DNA from 2 places in the Desulfitobacterium sp. THU1 genome. Region 2 is predicted to be linked to the other one. Evidence: riboswitches for the same ligand, from Rfam matches in the RefSeq annotation. Region 2 holds a riboswitch; the other holds the start of a gene.
The links. A riboswitch is a leader RNA that binds a small molecule or an ion and turns the genes downstream of it on or off. The one in region 2 is predicted to bind cobalamin.
Positions count from the first base shown of each region.

Region 1: linked by a shared signal. The riboswitch ahead of cbiE (precorrin-6y C5,15-methyltransferase (decarboxylating) subunit CbiE) and the one ahead of cobT (nicotinate-nucleotide--dimethylbenzimidazole phosphoribosyltransferase) in region 2 are both predicted to bind cobalamin.

Region 1 is NZ_JBBWUA010000004.1:30,481-38,601, reverse strand. Features, by position in the region: gene cobI (precorrin-2 C(20)-methyltransferase) at 1-457, opposite strand, end outside; gene cbiE (precorrin-6y C5,15-methyltransferase (decarboxylating) subunit CbiE) at 545-1,771, opposite strand; cobalamin riboswitch at 1,849-2,025, opposite strand; gene cbiD (cobalt-precorrin-5B (C(1))-methyltransferase CbiD) at 2,061-3,206, opposite strand; gene AAC978_RS05295 (MarR family winged helix-turn-helix transcriptional regulator) at 3,249-3,704, opposite strand; gene cls (cardiolipin synthase) at 3,864-5,393, shown strand; gene AAC978_RS05285 (molybdopterin-dependent oxidoreductase) at 5,513-7,786, opposite strand; gene AAC978_RS05280 (hypothetical protein) at 7,815-8,117, opposite strand.
Region 2 is NZ_JBBWUA010000010.1:8,516-16,636, forward strand. Features, by position in the region: gene AAC978_RS09795 (GGDEF domain-containing protein) at 1-1,262, shown strand, start outside; gene lepB (signal peptidase I) at 1,398-1,919, shown strand; gene AAC978_RS09805 (aminotransferase-like domain-containing protein) at 2,021-3,196, shown strand; gene cobS (adenosylcobinamide-GDP ribazoletransferase) at 3,283-4,035, opposite strand; gene cobU (bifunctional adenosylcobinamide kinase/adenosylcobinamide-phosphate guanylyltransferase) at 4,039-4,653, opposite strand; gene cobT (nicotinate-nucleotide--dimethylbenzimidazole phosphoribosyltransferase) at 4,718-5,869, opposite strand; cobalamin riboswitch at 5,970-6,147, opposite strand; gene AAC978_RS09825 (ATP-binding protein) at 6,310-7,659, shown strand; gene AAC978_RS09830 (GerAB/ArcD/ProY family transporter) at 7,876-8,121, shown strand, end outside.

The DNA.
Region 1 (8,121 bases), on a different contig from region 2:
GGGCTGCTGCTGCTGACATAGCTGTGATGCCAGGGATAGTCTCAATCTGATCAGGTTCAAGCTGATTTTTAAGAATCGTCAGCAGGTAACTGTAGGTACTATATAAAGAAGGATCCCCTAAAGTAAGAAAAGCGACCGAATGCCCCAAATCAAGCTCAGCCCTAATCAGTCCTGCTGCCTTTTGCCAAGCCGCCTGAAGTATTTCTTCGTTCGAAGTCATAGGCATCTCTAATTCCATAATGCTCACCCCGGAAGGGCAGTGGGATTGCGCAATTTCCCATGCAACACTTTCCCTCTCCATCTTTGACTTGGGTATAGCTATGACTTCAATCTCTCGCAGGATTTCCACTGCCCGTAGGGTGATTAGGTTTGGATCCCCTGGGCCAACTCCCACCCCATACAATTTCGCTTTTCTTGTGCTCTGAGGAATTGTTTGTTCATTTTGTTCTTGCTGCACTTTGTTCCTCCTCCGTTCTATTCCTTCGACTTACAACAGCCGCTTGCTTACGTCCATGATGGCCACTTTTAAGTACCAATTTCACAACTAGCTAGTTTTCTTCCGCCCTGAAATAACAAACACCGGATTATGTGCTTGGGCAAGGTGAATATCTTTAATCCCCTTCCAGCGCACAGCTTGGATAGATACTACATCAATATCTTCATAAGCTAAACTTTTCAGGGCTTCCATCCCGTGAGTCAAGGTCTCCAAGGTTATGGCAGTCAGTACAACTCTTCCCCCTGGCACAAGGGGAGCTTCCTGTAATATTCCTCGGATTTGCCCATGACTCCCGCCAATAATACATATATCCATTGGGGGGATGTCCCGCAAGGCGGCCGGAGCTGTCCCCCGAATCAGTCTCAGATTTTTAACACTAAACTTCTCTTGATTTTGGAGAATAAGTTCTTGTGCCTCTGGGTTTTCTTCGATGGCGTAGACACACCCACGATGGGCTAAAAGGGCCGCTTCGATACTGATACTTCCTGTCCCTGCCCCTACATCGAGGATCCTTGCCGAAGCCGTGATCTCAGCCTTAGCCAAAACCTGAACCCGAATTTCACTCTTAGTCATAGGAACATTCCCTCTAATAAACACCTCATCCTTTATACCAAAACCTATTGGTACAATAGGAAAAGATGTGGCCTTGGTGATCTTAGACTCTTCTGAGTAGAGAATCATCACTGCATTCGCAAAATCTCCTGCTGAGTTCATGAGCTCTTGAGCATTTGTATTCAACCACTTTTCCTCGGGATAAGACAGTGTATTTCCCACAGAAATACGCGGGTTAAATCCATACCTTTGATAGTAACGAGCCACCGCTTGTGGGGTGTTCTCGCCACCGGTCAATATACCAATGGTTCGCTTAATATTCAGAGGCAATAAATCCAGCGAACGTCCATGGACACTGAGAAGCTCTGCCTCTTGCCAAGGAATCCCAGCACGAGCAAAAGCGAATTGAATAGAGCTGATCCCGGGTAAGACCTGAATATCCTCTTTAGGGAATTCTCTCTTTAATAGGGGAAGGAGGCTATAATAACCCGGATCTCCAGAGACCAACACTCCCGCCTGCTTCCCTTGCTCTATCGACCTTTGCAGTGTTTCTAGAGTACCTGATAAATCACCACTGACTTGGTAAGTATCTCCTTCAAAATCAGGAAATAGTTTGAGCGCACGAGAGCCACCTAGTAAAACATCGCATTGCTTCACACTATCTTGGATTGCAGGAGCAACCCATTCTGGCGTTCCCGGACCAATTCCCACGATTCGGATCATCCGCTTATCTTCCCTTCCACTAAAAAAATAAAAAGAGCCCTGAGCGGCTCTTTCACAACACCCATCGCTCGTAGGTGTGAATATTACAATTCAAGGCAGGTCTCCTGGCTTCCAGTCATCACGCCTCTTCCCTTCCCAGAACTATCTAGTGGGTTATTGAGAGGCACTCATGGCTCACAGTGGCGGGACCGCGTCGGACTCTCACCGACTTCCCTTTTCATCCTCAAAGAGGAACCTTGAACTTTTATTTAATTCTGGCTGTTTTATTTATTTCTTATCCTTGAATTCTCTATTTTTCCCTTAAATCCTGCTTTGCTTCCGGCCAATACCAAAATTCCTTGATAATATCGTGAGCTCGAGCATCCCAAGCAATGATTTCCCCATTAAGTAAGGTGAATGCTGTACCCACCTGCAAATCTCCACGAACATGCTCCTGGGCACGCTCACTTGCCCGCTGAGTTAAATGAAAGAGCAAATCTTCCCATCCCTGGGCCAAGACTTCTTCAGCAGCTCCTTCTACTGTAGGGAACTCAGCGAGCTTTTGCAATAACTCTTGAGGAACACCGGCCAGTGCCGCATGAGCCACTAGAATCTCCATGCGAGCATCGGCCACATGGGTATGAGTATGGAATATTCCACCAGCTACTTTAATGAGCTTTCCGATATGGCCTAAAAGAACCACTTTCTCAAATTTGCGATAAGCAGCTTCTTCCAATAAAAAACCAACAAAGTTGCTCATCTGAATAATAGCTTCCTCAGGTACTCTTAGTTGCCCGGTGGCCACCTTAAACCCATAGTTGCCTGGGGTCAAAATTATGGCTTTATGTCCATAGGCTATCGCTTGATCCAACTCCGGCAAGATCGAATTCTTAAACGCTTCTTCTGACATCGGGCGAACAATGCCTGTAGTTCCTAAAATAGATATTCCCCCGATGATTCCTAAACGGGGATTGAGAGTCTTCAGGGCAACTTTCTCTCCCTCTGGCACTTCAATCACAACTTGAACTTCTTCCCGAGGAAAAACCTCCCGTACAGCAGCTTCGATCATTTGTTGAGGTACCGGATTGATGGCAGGTTCTCCTTGGGGAACTTGAAGTCCCTTTTTAGTGACGACACCTATCCCTTGACCACCGCAGATATGAACTTCTCCTTGCTCGGAAAGGATTCTCACCTTGGCTTGTATTTCTAGACCATGGGTGATATCCGGATCATCTCCCGCATCCTTAATTATACCAACCCTTGCCCAATCATTTTCCTTTGCTTTACTGTAAATCGGTAGGGAGAGCTGTTCTCCTCGGGGCAGAGTAATCTCAATCAATGCACCCGAATCTTTCCCCCGGAGCCATAGACATGCGGCTTTAGCTGCTCCGGCTGCACAGGTGCCTGTGGTATATCCCGTTTTCCAAGAATGCCTTTCTTTCTTCTCTTTCCTCATATCTGCCGTCCTAACTTTCTTGGTATTAGCCTACAATTTAAGTTACTCTTTCGGGTCATATTCATACATTTCTTTAATAAACAACCGCACTTTATTCATGCATTCAGTAAAGCGTTGATATTCCTGTTCACCCTTGATTTCCAGAAATGCACCGCAGCGATGTTCGAGGGCTTTTTCAATCTGAAGAATGGTCTCTTCCCCATGCTTGGTAAGGGCTAGTTTTACATAACGCTCATCTTCCGGATCTCGTACACGCCTTAAGAAGCCTGCTGATTCTAATTTCTTACACATTGATGATGCATTACCACTGGAAAGGCCGATGATACTTCCTAAAGTGCCTACGGTGTGGGGACCGCCTTCCTTAATCTCAACTAAAATACGAGTTTGCATCAAAGTTAAATCAAATTTTTCGACGATCGGGCGGAAAGCATTGGCCATACTCTCATTGATCGTCCTTAAAAAGTCCCAAATCTCATTCTCAAACACCATACTTCTCATCGATACTGCCTCCAACACCAAGTAAATAGCTTCTTTACGCCATATATGTTATAGTTTATACTTGATTTAGTCAATAGACCTTCAAAGGGATCTTACTGGGATTACATGCTAAAGTGTCTAAATTATCATATACTAATGTAAAGAGGGAGGGAGATAAGAATGAAAAACTTACCCATGTTTTATCGAGTAGTATTCATCGCCTTGCTTCTTCTTCTCCAGATCTTTGCCTTAGTTATGATCATCTGGAGATTTAGTAACTTCTTTATCTATTTTTACATATTCAGTTTTTTGCTGAGCATTGTTGCTTTACTTTATATCATGAACCTCAAGACTGATCCTGCTTATAAAATTGCTTGGGTTATCGCAATACTCTTATTTCCCATCTTTGGGGGCCTCTTCTACCTCATGTTTGGCCGCACGAAGTTAAGCAAGCGGAAAAGACGAAAGATGCAAAGCGTTAACGATAAGATGATACAACTTCTGGTTCAAAAGGAAGAAACCATCCAAAAGCTTACAGCCCAAGATTTACGAGCAGCCAATCTTGCTCGCTATATTGAAAAGTACTCCTATTGTCCTGTCTACCAAAACACTCATACGGAATATCTTCCAATTGGCGAAAAAATGTATGAGCGACTTTTAATAGAATTGAAAAAAGCTGAGAGGTTCATTTTCTTAGAATACTTTATCATTGGCGAAGGCCTTTTATGGGATTCTGTACTGGCTATCCTTGAAGAAAAAGTTAAGGAAGGAGTAGATGTACGGGTTCTTTATGATGATGTAGGCAGTCTCTTCAAGTTGCCTTTTGGTTATGAAAAGGAGCTGGAAGCGAAAGGGATAAAATGCCGCGTCTTCAATCGCCTCATCCCTGTTCTTTCTATTCATATGAACAATCGGGATCATCGAAAAATTGCCGTAATCGATGGAAAAACCGCCTTTACAGGCGGAATTAATCTTGCTGATGAATATATAAATGCCTTTGACCGGTTTGGACATTGGAAGGATACTGCCATCCTTATCCATGGAGAAGCTGTCCTAAATTTTACTGTCATGTTTTTGGCCTTATGGGGATATGAGTCTGAAACAACTGAGGATTATACCCAATACAAGCTCCTTAGTCAAGAAGCTACAGCAATCACTTCGGATGGCTATGTACAACCCTTCGGGGATAGTCCCTTAGATGATGAACCAATCGGTGAAACCGTCTATCTTAATCTCATCGCCCAAGCTCAACACTATATCTATATCAATACCCCTTATCTTATACTAAATAATAGTATGCTTTCAGCCCTCAGCTCCGCAGCCAAACGTAGCATTGATGTTCGCATCGTTACCCCCTTTCGCGGGGATCGCTGGTTTGTCCATTCCATGACCCGTTCCAACTATCGGTTGCTGATCGAAAGTGGTGTGAAAATCTATGAATACTCTCCCGGCTTCATCCATGCCAAATCCATTGTGGTCGATGATGCACACGCTATAGTAGGTACTATTAATATGGATTATCGGAGCCTTTACTTGCATTTTGAATGCGGTGTTTATGTTTACAATACTCAAAGTGTTATAGATATCAAGGAAGATTTTTTAGAAACCCTAGAACTATGTCAAAATATCACATTAGAGGATTGTTATCGGGTAAAGTGGTATAGGCGATTAGGTCGTACAATTCTACGCATTTTTGCACCACTGATGTAGCTTAGTAGGTTTACACTTCTCATTACCTAACGACATTTACCCTTTCTTAACCAAAATACAAATGTGCTAATTGACCGAAATCCTCCCACCGAATAGGTAGGAGGATTTCATTTAATTCATTAGACCTTTTCGATTCTTACCGCGCAAATCTTGAATTCAGGTTCTTTAGAAGCGGCATCGACGGCATCGATCGTTACTATATTAACTAAGGGATCCGGTTCAAACCAGAGTGCAAAGACCAGACCAGGCATAGGTTCCCCTGGTCGTCCTACTTTAGCGGGAATTTCAACTTTCCCTCGACGTGAAATTAGCCGCACCACATCGCCCTCTATGATTCCTAATTCTGTGGCATCCTTAGGGTTTAATTCCACATATTGCTTCGGTACAGCTTTCATGATAGTGGGACATTTGCCTGTCATGGTCATGGTATGCCAGTGCTCTAGAACACGACCGGTTGTCAAATAATAAGGATATTCCTTATCTACTGGTTCAGCAGGTCCCTTATATGGCCTAGCAAAAATTACTGCCTTATGGTCCTTGGCAGAATAGAAATCAATTCCTTCCTTTACATACGGATCGTCGGGAGCCACATAGCGACGTGTCGCCCCTTTTGTACCTTTATGGTCTTTAACCGGCCACTGTATGCCATGTGCCTCCTTCAAAGCTGGGTAGGCCGCAAGCTCCATATGGGTTCCGGTTGTACACTTAAGATATTCATTCCAAACATCTTCGGGCGTTTTGAAAGGGAACATATCTGCGTAACCTAGACGATGAGCAAAGTCAAGAAGGATATCCAAGTCAGGCTTAGATTCACCGGCTGGTTCGATAGCTTTGGCCAAGTGTTGAGTGCGGCGGTCTGTATTGCCATAAACGCCTTCCTTCTCACACCAGAAGGCTGCCGGGAGAACTACATCAGCATACTGAGTGGTAGCTGTCGGATGAAAAGCCTCAGCAACAACTAGGAATACCTTTTCGAATCCTTCTTGGTAAGCACTAACATTAGGTAAGGAATGGGCCGGATTTGTGCACATAACATATAAGCATTTAATTCTGCCATCCCCACAGGCTTTAAACATCTCCATGGTATGAAGACCGACCTGCCCTTTAATCCGATCGGCAGGTACACCCCAAAGTTCAGCAATTTCTTTTCTATGCTTCTCATTAGCAATTACACGATGCCCGGGTAGTAAGTGGGATAAGGCTCCGGTCTCACGAACACTTCCGCAGGCACTGGGTTGACCAGTCAACGAGAAAGAAGTTGAACCAGGTTTGCAGATTTTACCTGTAATTAGGTGGAGGTTATGCAGTAGATTATTAGCCCAAACACCGGCTACCCTTTGGTTGATACCCATGGTCCACATGGACATGGTATTCTTGCCCTTCTCACCAAATATCCGGGCAACCTCGCGAATCTGATCAGCCGTCAGGCCTGTAATTTCTGCAGCCCTTTCCGGTGAGAATCCCTTAAGGAACTCTTTATACTCAGCAAAGGTTATTGCTTCCTTGCCATTGGAAAAGCTTGTATGCTTCGCCATAAATTTCTCATCTGCCATGCCTTCTTCAATGATGACATAGGCCATAGCGTGGAACAGAGCCATATCTGTCCCCGCAATAAATTGCAACGAAATGTCTGCAATTTCATGGGAACGATGCCTTCTCGGGTCAGCGATAATAATTTTTGTATCTGGATCTTTCTTCTTTTTATCTGTCAATCTGGCAAATAGGACTGGATGGGCTTCGGCAATATTCGATCCAGTGATAAAGAACACATCCGCATGTTCAAAATCATCCAGACAGCCCATAGGCTCATCGGCTCCAAAGGTAGTTGTAAATCCACCAACTGCGCTAGCCATGCACAATCGCGGGTTCCCATCGATATTATTGGTACCTATTGCACCTTTGAAGAGCTTATTGGCCACATAACCTTCTTCGGCCAGCTGCTGTCCAGAACCATAGAATGCTACAGAATCCGGACCATTCTTTTCAATGGATTCCTTAAACTTGGAAGTAATAAGTTCCATGGCTTCATCCCAGGTACTTTCCTCTAACTTACCGTTTTTTCGAATCAATGGTTTGGTAACCCGTTCATTATGATAAATTACTTGAGGTAAATAATACCCTTTCACGCAGAGCAATCCTTTGTTTCCTTCATTATCAGGATCACCTTTAACAACAGTTACTTTGCCATCCTTCACACCGATTAGCACTCCGCAACCAGTTCCACAGTATCTGCAGACCGATTTAACCCATTGATCTACATCATTTTGTTTAGGTGCACTATTTGTCTTGCTAGAGTCGACCTGAGCAGTTTGAGTTTGATTTGAGCAACCTGTTGCCATCATTGCTGCTGTAATTGCACAGGTTTTAAGAAAGTTTCTTCTACTAAACTCCATGTTTTAACCTCCTTAATTTTAGACCGTCTTAAACATGACACTGACGACAGACAGAAAGCTCTGGATGCGATGTCTTTGGTGCACCCCCGATACCTTCGTTATGACAAGAAGCACAATTTTCTTTGCCTTCAAGGCCATGAGTGATCGGTGGCGGAAAACCTTGTACCGTTTTATCCCCTGTCTCTTCGGCTACAGGGCTTGCAACAGGAGCCGTTGTATCCGCCGGCTGGTTCGTGGGTTGGCTTTGGCAACCTACTAATACAACCACGCATAAAGTAAGTACAAGAAGCGCTAAGAGCAGGACTTTGGATCTTCTTTTTGTACAATTCATTTTT
Region 2 (8,121 bases):
TTGCGGCTATTTATCTGCTTAATCAAGGACGTTATCAATCTTTTTCAGTTGCCTATCGCGAGGATAAGCATCTCGACTCTTTGGAGTCACGGAGATTTCCTCAGGATTTTCCTATGATATCTACTCAAGTCAATTACTTGGATGATGAATGGGTTTTGCCACTTACTCATTTTGATAAAAACTTAGGTGCTTTGGTTCTTAGTGGCAACTATGCTCGGCCATCTGACCGGCGACTTGCTCTCTTTGTTGAAAAAGCGATCTCTATGATTTCTTCCTTCATTTTTGAAAGAAAGCTTAGAAGCGATTCCTTTGATCGGGAGCAGGCTTTGACACTGCTCTTACAAGGGACTGAAATTCTGGTCCGAACTGATTCGGAGGAACAGCTTCTGTCTGAAGCAGGAGAAATGGCTATGGAAATTCTGTTTCTACCCGGGGGTTTTTTCTTGTTGGAGGGAAGCGAAGGGAGTTGGGAGATCCGCTCACCTTTTGGGCGCCTAAGGCAAGCCATGGACTGGGATTGGCAGACATGGGTTAGGCAGTATATTTCCAAGGAAGAGTGCTGCCTGAGAAGTGCCACAGTACATTCTCTGGAAATTGAGGATAATCCTTTTCGGTGGGAAAAAGTTTGGATCTACCCTCTTCAGACCCATAGCGGAGTCGTGGGTGAACTTTGGCTTATGAATACCGAGGAGGATATCACCGACCAAAAGCGGGAAATTCTGGCTGCCTTTATACGTGTGATAGGGGTTGCCCTTGAGACAATTCGGCAGCGAGATGAGCTAGCACGTTTAGCGAATACCGACCGTTTGACAGGAATATTGAACCGTCAGGGATTTGAACAGCGTTTTCGTGAAGAAATGGCCAGCTCTTTACGAAGGAATTCAAACTTTCTCTTGCTGCTTCTTGATCTCGATATGTTTAAACAGCTCAACGATAGCCAGGGTCATCCGGTGGGGGACCTAGCCCTGAAAGAAATTGCTCAGAACTTACGGGCTGCAGTACGTGAACAGGATATTGTTGCTCGAACCGGTGGCGATGAATTTACCCTTGTTCTGACCGACATAGCGATGAGTGAAGAAGCATTGCACGTTATTGAGCGGATGAGAAAGAGCATGCATTTGGAGGAGTATGATTTAGGCGTGAGTATTGGCGTCGCTGAATTTCCCATGGAAGGCCAGACTTATGATGAATTATACCGTCTAGCGGATCAGAGACTTTACCGAGGCAAAAACTTGGGCAAAGGAAATATCATAACGGACTGACCCTCCAGACGGGGGGTCTTTTATTTGGGATGCCTTTCGTGTTATCCTATAACAGTATGGATTTTGAGATGGAATTAGATGATAACGTTCAGATCAAATGATTCTGTCAGCTAAACGAGCAGAGGGTGTGACTAAATGAAAAAATACGTACGCACGATTTTCGAATGGGGGATTTTGATTGTCATCGCTTGGGTTCTCTCCTTTGGTATCAGAACCTTTGTCCTTGACACGAGAATTGTTCCTACCGGTTCGATGCTTCCGACGATTCAACTACAAGATCGTTTAATATTTGATAAGCTTTTTTTTCGCTATGGTACATTGGAACGAGGGAATATCATCATGTTTACTGCTCCCGAGGGCTCCGGTGAGCACGATGACTTAGTAAAACGTATCATCGGCATGCCGGGGGAGACCTTAGAAGTTCGCGAGGGTAAAGTGTGGATAGATGGTCAGGCATTACTAGAACCTTATCTCAAGGAAGCTCCTAACTATGAGTATGGACCCATCGAAATTCCTGAAGATTCCTATTTGGTTTTTGGTGACAATCGTAATAACAGCAAGGACAGTCATGTCTGGGGCTTTGTTCCTATAGAAAATATCGAGGGACGAGTCTTGCTGCGTTATTGGCCTCTAGAGCAATGGGGTTCCTTAGATTAGATGTGAGCACAAACTTTGCTATAAATTGCCACATTTCAATGAAGTGATTTTCAATGAAATGATTTCTAAAGATATAATGATAAGAATGAAAGGTGAAAAAAATGAAGTATGCCAACTGGATGAAAAATGTAGGGGAAGGATTTATCGGGGAAATGCTAAGAGCAGCGCAAAATCCTGAGATGATTTCCTTTGCCGGAGGATTACCGGCCCTCGAACTTTTTCCAACCCATGAGCTTCAAGATGCATTTCAGCAGGTTTTTGAGGAGCAGGGTAGTTCTGCTTTGCAATACTCTCAGACTGCGGGATACCCTAAGCTAAGGGAATGGCTCGCCAGTCAACATCAAAGGAATGAAAGACCAGCACGTATCCAAGAAGTGATTATCACAACAGGTAGTCAGCAAGGATTAAGTCTCTTAGCCCAGACCTTTTTAGATCCGGGAGATACGGTATTCATGGAAACCCCCACGTATTTGGGTGCTATTCAAGCCTTTGAAGGCTTTCGCGCGAACTTCCAGATGATCCCCTGTGATGTGGAAGGTATTATTCCCAGTGAATTGGAGCGTGCCCTTCAGCATACCACGCCGAAGTTCCTTTATATTATACCGAATTACCAAAATCCTTCCGGAAAGGTTATGGGATTAGAGCGTAGAAAAGAGCTGCTCAAGGTGGCTCAGAAATATGATTTACTACTGATTGAAGATAATCCTTATGGCGAATTGCGTTATGAAGGTGAACCGCTTCCCCATCTTGCCGAACTGGGGGAAAATGTTGTCTATCTGGGAACCTTTTCAAAGGTATTAGCACCGGGACTGCGCGTCGGCTACGTACTTGCTGGCGAAGATATAATTATGCATCTGGAGCAGACCAAAGAGGGTGTGGATCTCCATAGCAATAATTTGACGCAAAGAGCAGTTTATGAGTATTTAAAGCAAGATCTTTTACCGGATCATATTCTCAAGCTACGTGAGGTGTATGATGTGCGTCGCAAGGCTATGGTAGAAGCTATCCATACCTATTTGGGAGAACAAATAGAGATGGTGGTTCCCTCAGGAGGACTTTTCCTTTGGGGCAAGCTCAGCGGAGTTCAGGATAGCTTTGCTTATGTAGAAGATATGATCAAACAAAATGTCCTCTACGTACCAGGGGCTTTGTTCTATGCTGATGGCCGGGTATCCAACGAGATGCGCCTTAACTATTCCTGCTCAACTCCTGAAGTCATTGAAGAAGGAATCAAGCGTCTTGCCAAAGGACTAAGCAAAGGACTAAGCAAAAGGTAAGCTATGTTCGATCCCTTAAAAAGATGCCCATCTGTGTTCGGCACATCGACTCAGGTGGGCATCTCTCGTTTAAGAAAAGTATTCCTTTAGGTGATAAAAGGAAAGGCACCCAGCAAGAAGAAAAGTTCGGACAGTTCAATGCTGGCTCCGTAAAGATCACCGGTCAGTCCGCCGAGCAGGCGTGAAACTTTACAGGTGAAGAAGAGGATGCCTAAAGTGGCTAAGACGAAACCGGCTATGCCTGACCAATGCAGAAAATAATAGGTTAGCAGTAGAAGCAAGAGACCTTGACCGAAGAAAACCCACTTGGTATTTCGGGAAGATTCATGAAACCCTTTACCCAGACCCTTTTCCCTAGCATAGGGGAAGAAATATACGCCGATAAGGAAAATCCAACGAGCGATGATGGGCATAAAAAGGACAAGGAAAAGGGCCGAAGCGGAACCGAGGGAACATAGCTCTACAAGCAAAGTGAATTTCAGTAGCAGGTAGGCTATGGCACCTAAGGCCCCGAAGGCACCCACATGGCTGTCCTTCATGATCTCCAGCATACGCTCCGGAGGACGGGCGGAAAGCAAGCCATCCATACTATCCATGAAACCATCCAGATGGATTCCCCCGGTTAAGATGAGTTCAAGGATGAGCACTAAAGCGGCAGTAATCAAAGGCGGGTAGAAGGGAAGCAGGAGTGTTAGAGATGCCCAAAGCACTCCTCCCACAATCAAGCCCACCAAAGGATAATAATGTTGGCTCAGAGTGAATTCTTCGGAGGTCACATTCGTCGGCTGGGGAAGAGGAATGCGCGTTAAAAAAGTCAGGGCGATCCATAATTTGCGCATGGCTTACTCCTCTTCTCTACGCAAGGAATCCAGCAGGGCCTGTCCGGCGGCTTTGATTTCTACGGGATACCCGGCAACCACAGAATAAACCTGGGATGCACTTCGACCTAAAACCTGATTGGCCCGACCGGCGAGATCTCGATATACTCGAGATAAGGGATTATCGGGAACGATACCATTGCCCACCTCATTGGTGACCATGATGACCTGTGGTGTAACCTCCTGTGCTAAGTCGGAGACGGTTTTCACTTGCTCCAGAATCCATAATTCTAATTCATGAAGGGTTTCCGTATATTCTCGCCCCTGGAGAACTTTTTCCTCAGGGTAGCGGGAGAGAAGGAGATTCGTCAACCATAGTGTGATGCAATCCACCAAAATGACACCCTTTTCTTGGCGATACCGTTCCAAGACTGCCGCAAGGGCCAGAGGTTCTTCGACCAAGGCCCAGTGGGAAGGTCGCTGATTCTGGTGTTTCTTGACGCGCAGAGCCATTTCTTCATCGTAGACTTGGGCGGTAGCAACATAGGTAACAGGCTGACGGGGATAGGCAGCAAGAAGCTCAGCAAAGCTACTCTTCCCGCTGCGGGCACCACCGGTAATAAGAACAAAATCCGACATAAATTACCTCCTAAGGCTTCAGCCTGCGTTAAAACAACGAGTGCGAAAGCAGTGCTTTCGTGGCTCAAGCCGGGTTTTCTTTATTGCTTACTCCTGCAGATTCAAAGGTAGCCATTTCTTCAAGAATATGGATGGAGGCATCCAAGAGATGGAAGGCAATCGCAGCTCCAGTGCCTTCGCCCAGTCTGAAGTCCAGGTGCATAATCGGTTTAAGCTCCAGTTGCTTCAGAGCAGCTACATGACCAATCTCCACCGAAGAATGAGACGGAATCAGGTAGAAACGAGCGGTGGGACAAATTGAGGTGGCGATGAGAGCGGCTGCTGTAGAAATTACCCCATCCAAAACGATAGGTACTTGGGAATGGGCAGCTTCAAGGATGGCTCCGGCTAGGGCGCCGATTTCCAGGCCGCCAATCTTACGGAGAACGTCTACGCCGTCCTGAGGATCCGGCTGATTAACTTGGATGGAACGGGTGATGACCTCTTGTTTGCGGATCAAGGCAGCATCATCGAGGCCGGTTCCGCGTCCGGTAACATCTTGGGCTGGTAGGCCGGTGAAGAAGGAAATAATCGCGGCACTGGGAGTAGTATTGCCGATCCCTACTTCGCCGGTAGCTAAGACTCGGAAACCGGAATCAATGGCCTGACGTGCGATTTTGGCACCTGTCAGCAAGGATTGCAGTGCCTCTTGACGACTCATGGCCGGTCCTTGAGCCATGTTATGGGTTCCGTTCATCACCCGATGACGCATAAGCTCCGGAGGGTCTAAGGGAAAAGCCATTCCTATATCGGTGCAGATAACCTCCGCCTTAGCATGACGTGAGAGCACATTGATACCGGCACCGCCGTTTAAGAAATTATAAAACATCTGGGGGGTGACTTCTTGAGGAAAAGCACTGACCCCTTCGGCCACGACTCCGTGATCCCCAGCCATAACCAGAACCGCTTTCTTCTCAATCTCCGGCCAGGGATTTCTTTGGATTCCACCTAAGCGTTTGGCGATCTCCTCTAATACTCCTAAGCTACCGAGGGGTTTGGTTAAGGAATCCAGACGTGCCTGCACAGCCTCCATAGCCTTTTCGTCTAGCCCTTGAATACCCTGGACTAGTTGCTTTAAGGCTGTTTCACATTCATCAAGTGTAGTCTCAGTCAAATTTTCACGAGCATAGACCTCATCTAGGAATAGTTTGTCTTGATTTAGTTCTGTTTTACTCATCTTTAATCCTCTCCTTTTTAATAAAAAAATAAAGTCCCGCCACAAATAATGTGGTCGGGACTTTGCCTTCGTCGCCGCTGCTTTCCAAATACCCCTGGAAAGGCTTTCCTCATTCTTGGCAGGTCTCCTGGCTTCGACTCAAGTGCCTTAAACCTCCTTCCCAGCAAGCGCCAGTGGAACTAGTCAAGGCTCATCGTTCACAGTGATGGGTGCGCACCGGAATTTCACCGGTTTCCCTATTCTCCCCAGTATGGGGCACCAAAGAATGGCTTCATCTTCACTTAGCTATAGATTACCAAAAGGAAAGTTTTTGTCAAGAGAAGATTTTGCTCTTTACTTCATGATTTTCAAGACTTATGATAATTTGCAAAGAGATAATAAGGATGTGCATCAAGGTGATCATAACAAAACTTGCCCGTGTAGCCCTTCTTATCGATGGCATGGTTATTTTTCACGGTCTAAAAGAAGATCCTGTCATCGCTTCACTTAAGTACCTTCTGCAAAAAGCAGCCTCTGCAGACTCTGATTTCACGGAAGTCTATCGCGAGTACCATCATTTATGCGCCTTAGCGATCCAGGTCCGTTGGCCGAATTATCTTTGGGAGCGCATTATCCGGGATGAAAATGAACTCACCCAACAGGTTATACATTATGGAGTGGAGCATGTCTCACCTGAGCTGCGAAAGTTGGCTGGACGTGATCTGCTCTGCTGGCGAGAGATTGCCCAGCTCACTGCTTCAGATATCAAGTCCGCAATACTTGCTCGGCTGGAAAACTTAGAGGCAGATTACCACGGTCTATGGCAAGAGGCTCCTTTGGCTCCACAGAGCTGGCCGACTTGGCCGAATGATGAGGATATGAAGGCAGGCGTTCAGGGGGGTGCCAAGGTAACGACGAATTCTGAAGAGAATTACGCGGAGCGTTATCTGCAAACTGCCCAAAGAAGGCTTCAAGATAGCCTTCGGGGCGGAAGTGCCGAGGCGATGGTTGAGGCTCTGCTTACTTATTATCGAGACATGGGTACGGGGTTGTTTAATCAAAGCATGGCCATTAAATGGCGTGGTGAAACAGGAAGACTCGAGGGGGTAAAAGCTGATCCCATGCGCAAGAGCCAGCTTATCAATCAGGAGCGCGAACAAGGGATTGTCTTAGAAAACACGGAATTTTTCTTAGATGGTTATCCCGCTAATAATGTGATTCTCTACGGCAATCGAGGTACGGGGAAATCCTCCTTGGTCAAAGCCCTACTTCAGGAATATTGTGAAAGGGGTCTGCGTTTAGTCGAATTATCAAAAACCGATTTACAGGATTATCCCAAAATCATTCGACTTTTAGGGAAGCAACCCCTCAAATTTATTGTCTTCATCGATGACCTTTCCTTCGAGGATACCGAATCGGATTACAAGAACTTGAAAACCCTGCTGGAGGGGGGCTTGGAAGGAAAGCCTGAAAATGTCCTTATCTATGCTACCTCGAACCGTCGTCATTTAGTCCGGGAAACCTTCGGCGAGCGGCAAGGAGATGAGGTGCATCGCCGGGATAACATGGAAGAAAAATTGTCCCTTTCCGATCGTTTTGGGATTACGGTAACCTTCCCAACCCCCGATCAAGCAGGCTATCTCAAGATTGTGACAGAGTTAGCGGCTCAGGAGGGACTGCTGATTCCTCAAGAAGATTTGCGGCAGCAGGCTTTACGCTGGGTCATGAATCATAATGCTCGCTCCGGGCGAACGGCCCGCCAGTTTGTGGATTTTCTAAGGGCAAAACAAGGTGCCATGTTGAAACAATGACGCTATCTAAAACAAAGAACAGAATGCTTAAAAAGATGATCGCTGATTTACAGGGATCATCTTTTTTTATATAACTGATTGCAATAAAGATCATAGTACTTCAACTATTTCTCACCTGGTCTTGCTACCTCATAATACTAAAACTACCAAATTAATGCATAAAATTGAGCAAGGTGCTTAAGCTAAGAACAGAAAATAGGATGATGAGAGTGAGAAATGATGAAATATCGGGTGTCCAATCGACAGGTCTTCTTTACCTTTGCCCTTACCATTGTTCTATCTCTTGGTATTCCAAATCTTATCTTACGCGAATTATCTCAAGATTTCTGGCAGCCCTTGTTGCTCGCTTTGCTTATCGAGGTATGCATCGCCTGGCTCCTCTATAAAATGGGACTTAAATACCCTGGGCTAACAATGTTTGAATACAACGAAAAGATCCTCGGCAAGTACTTAGGGAAGATA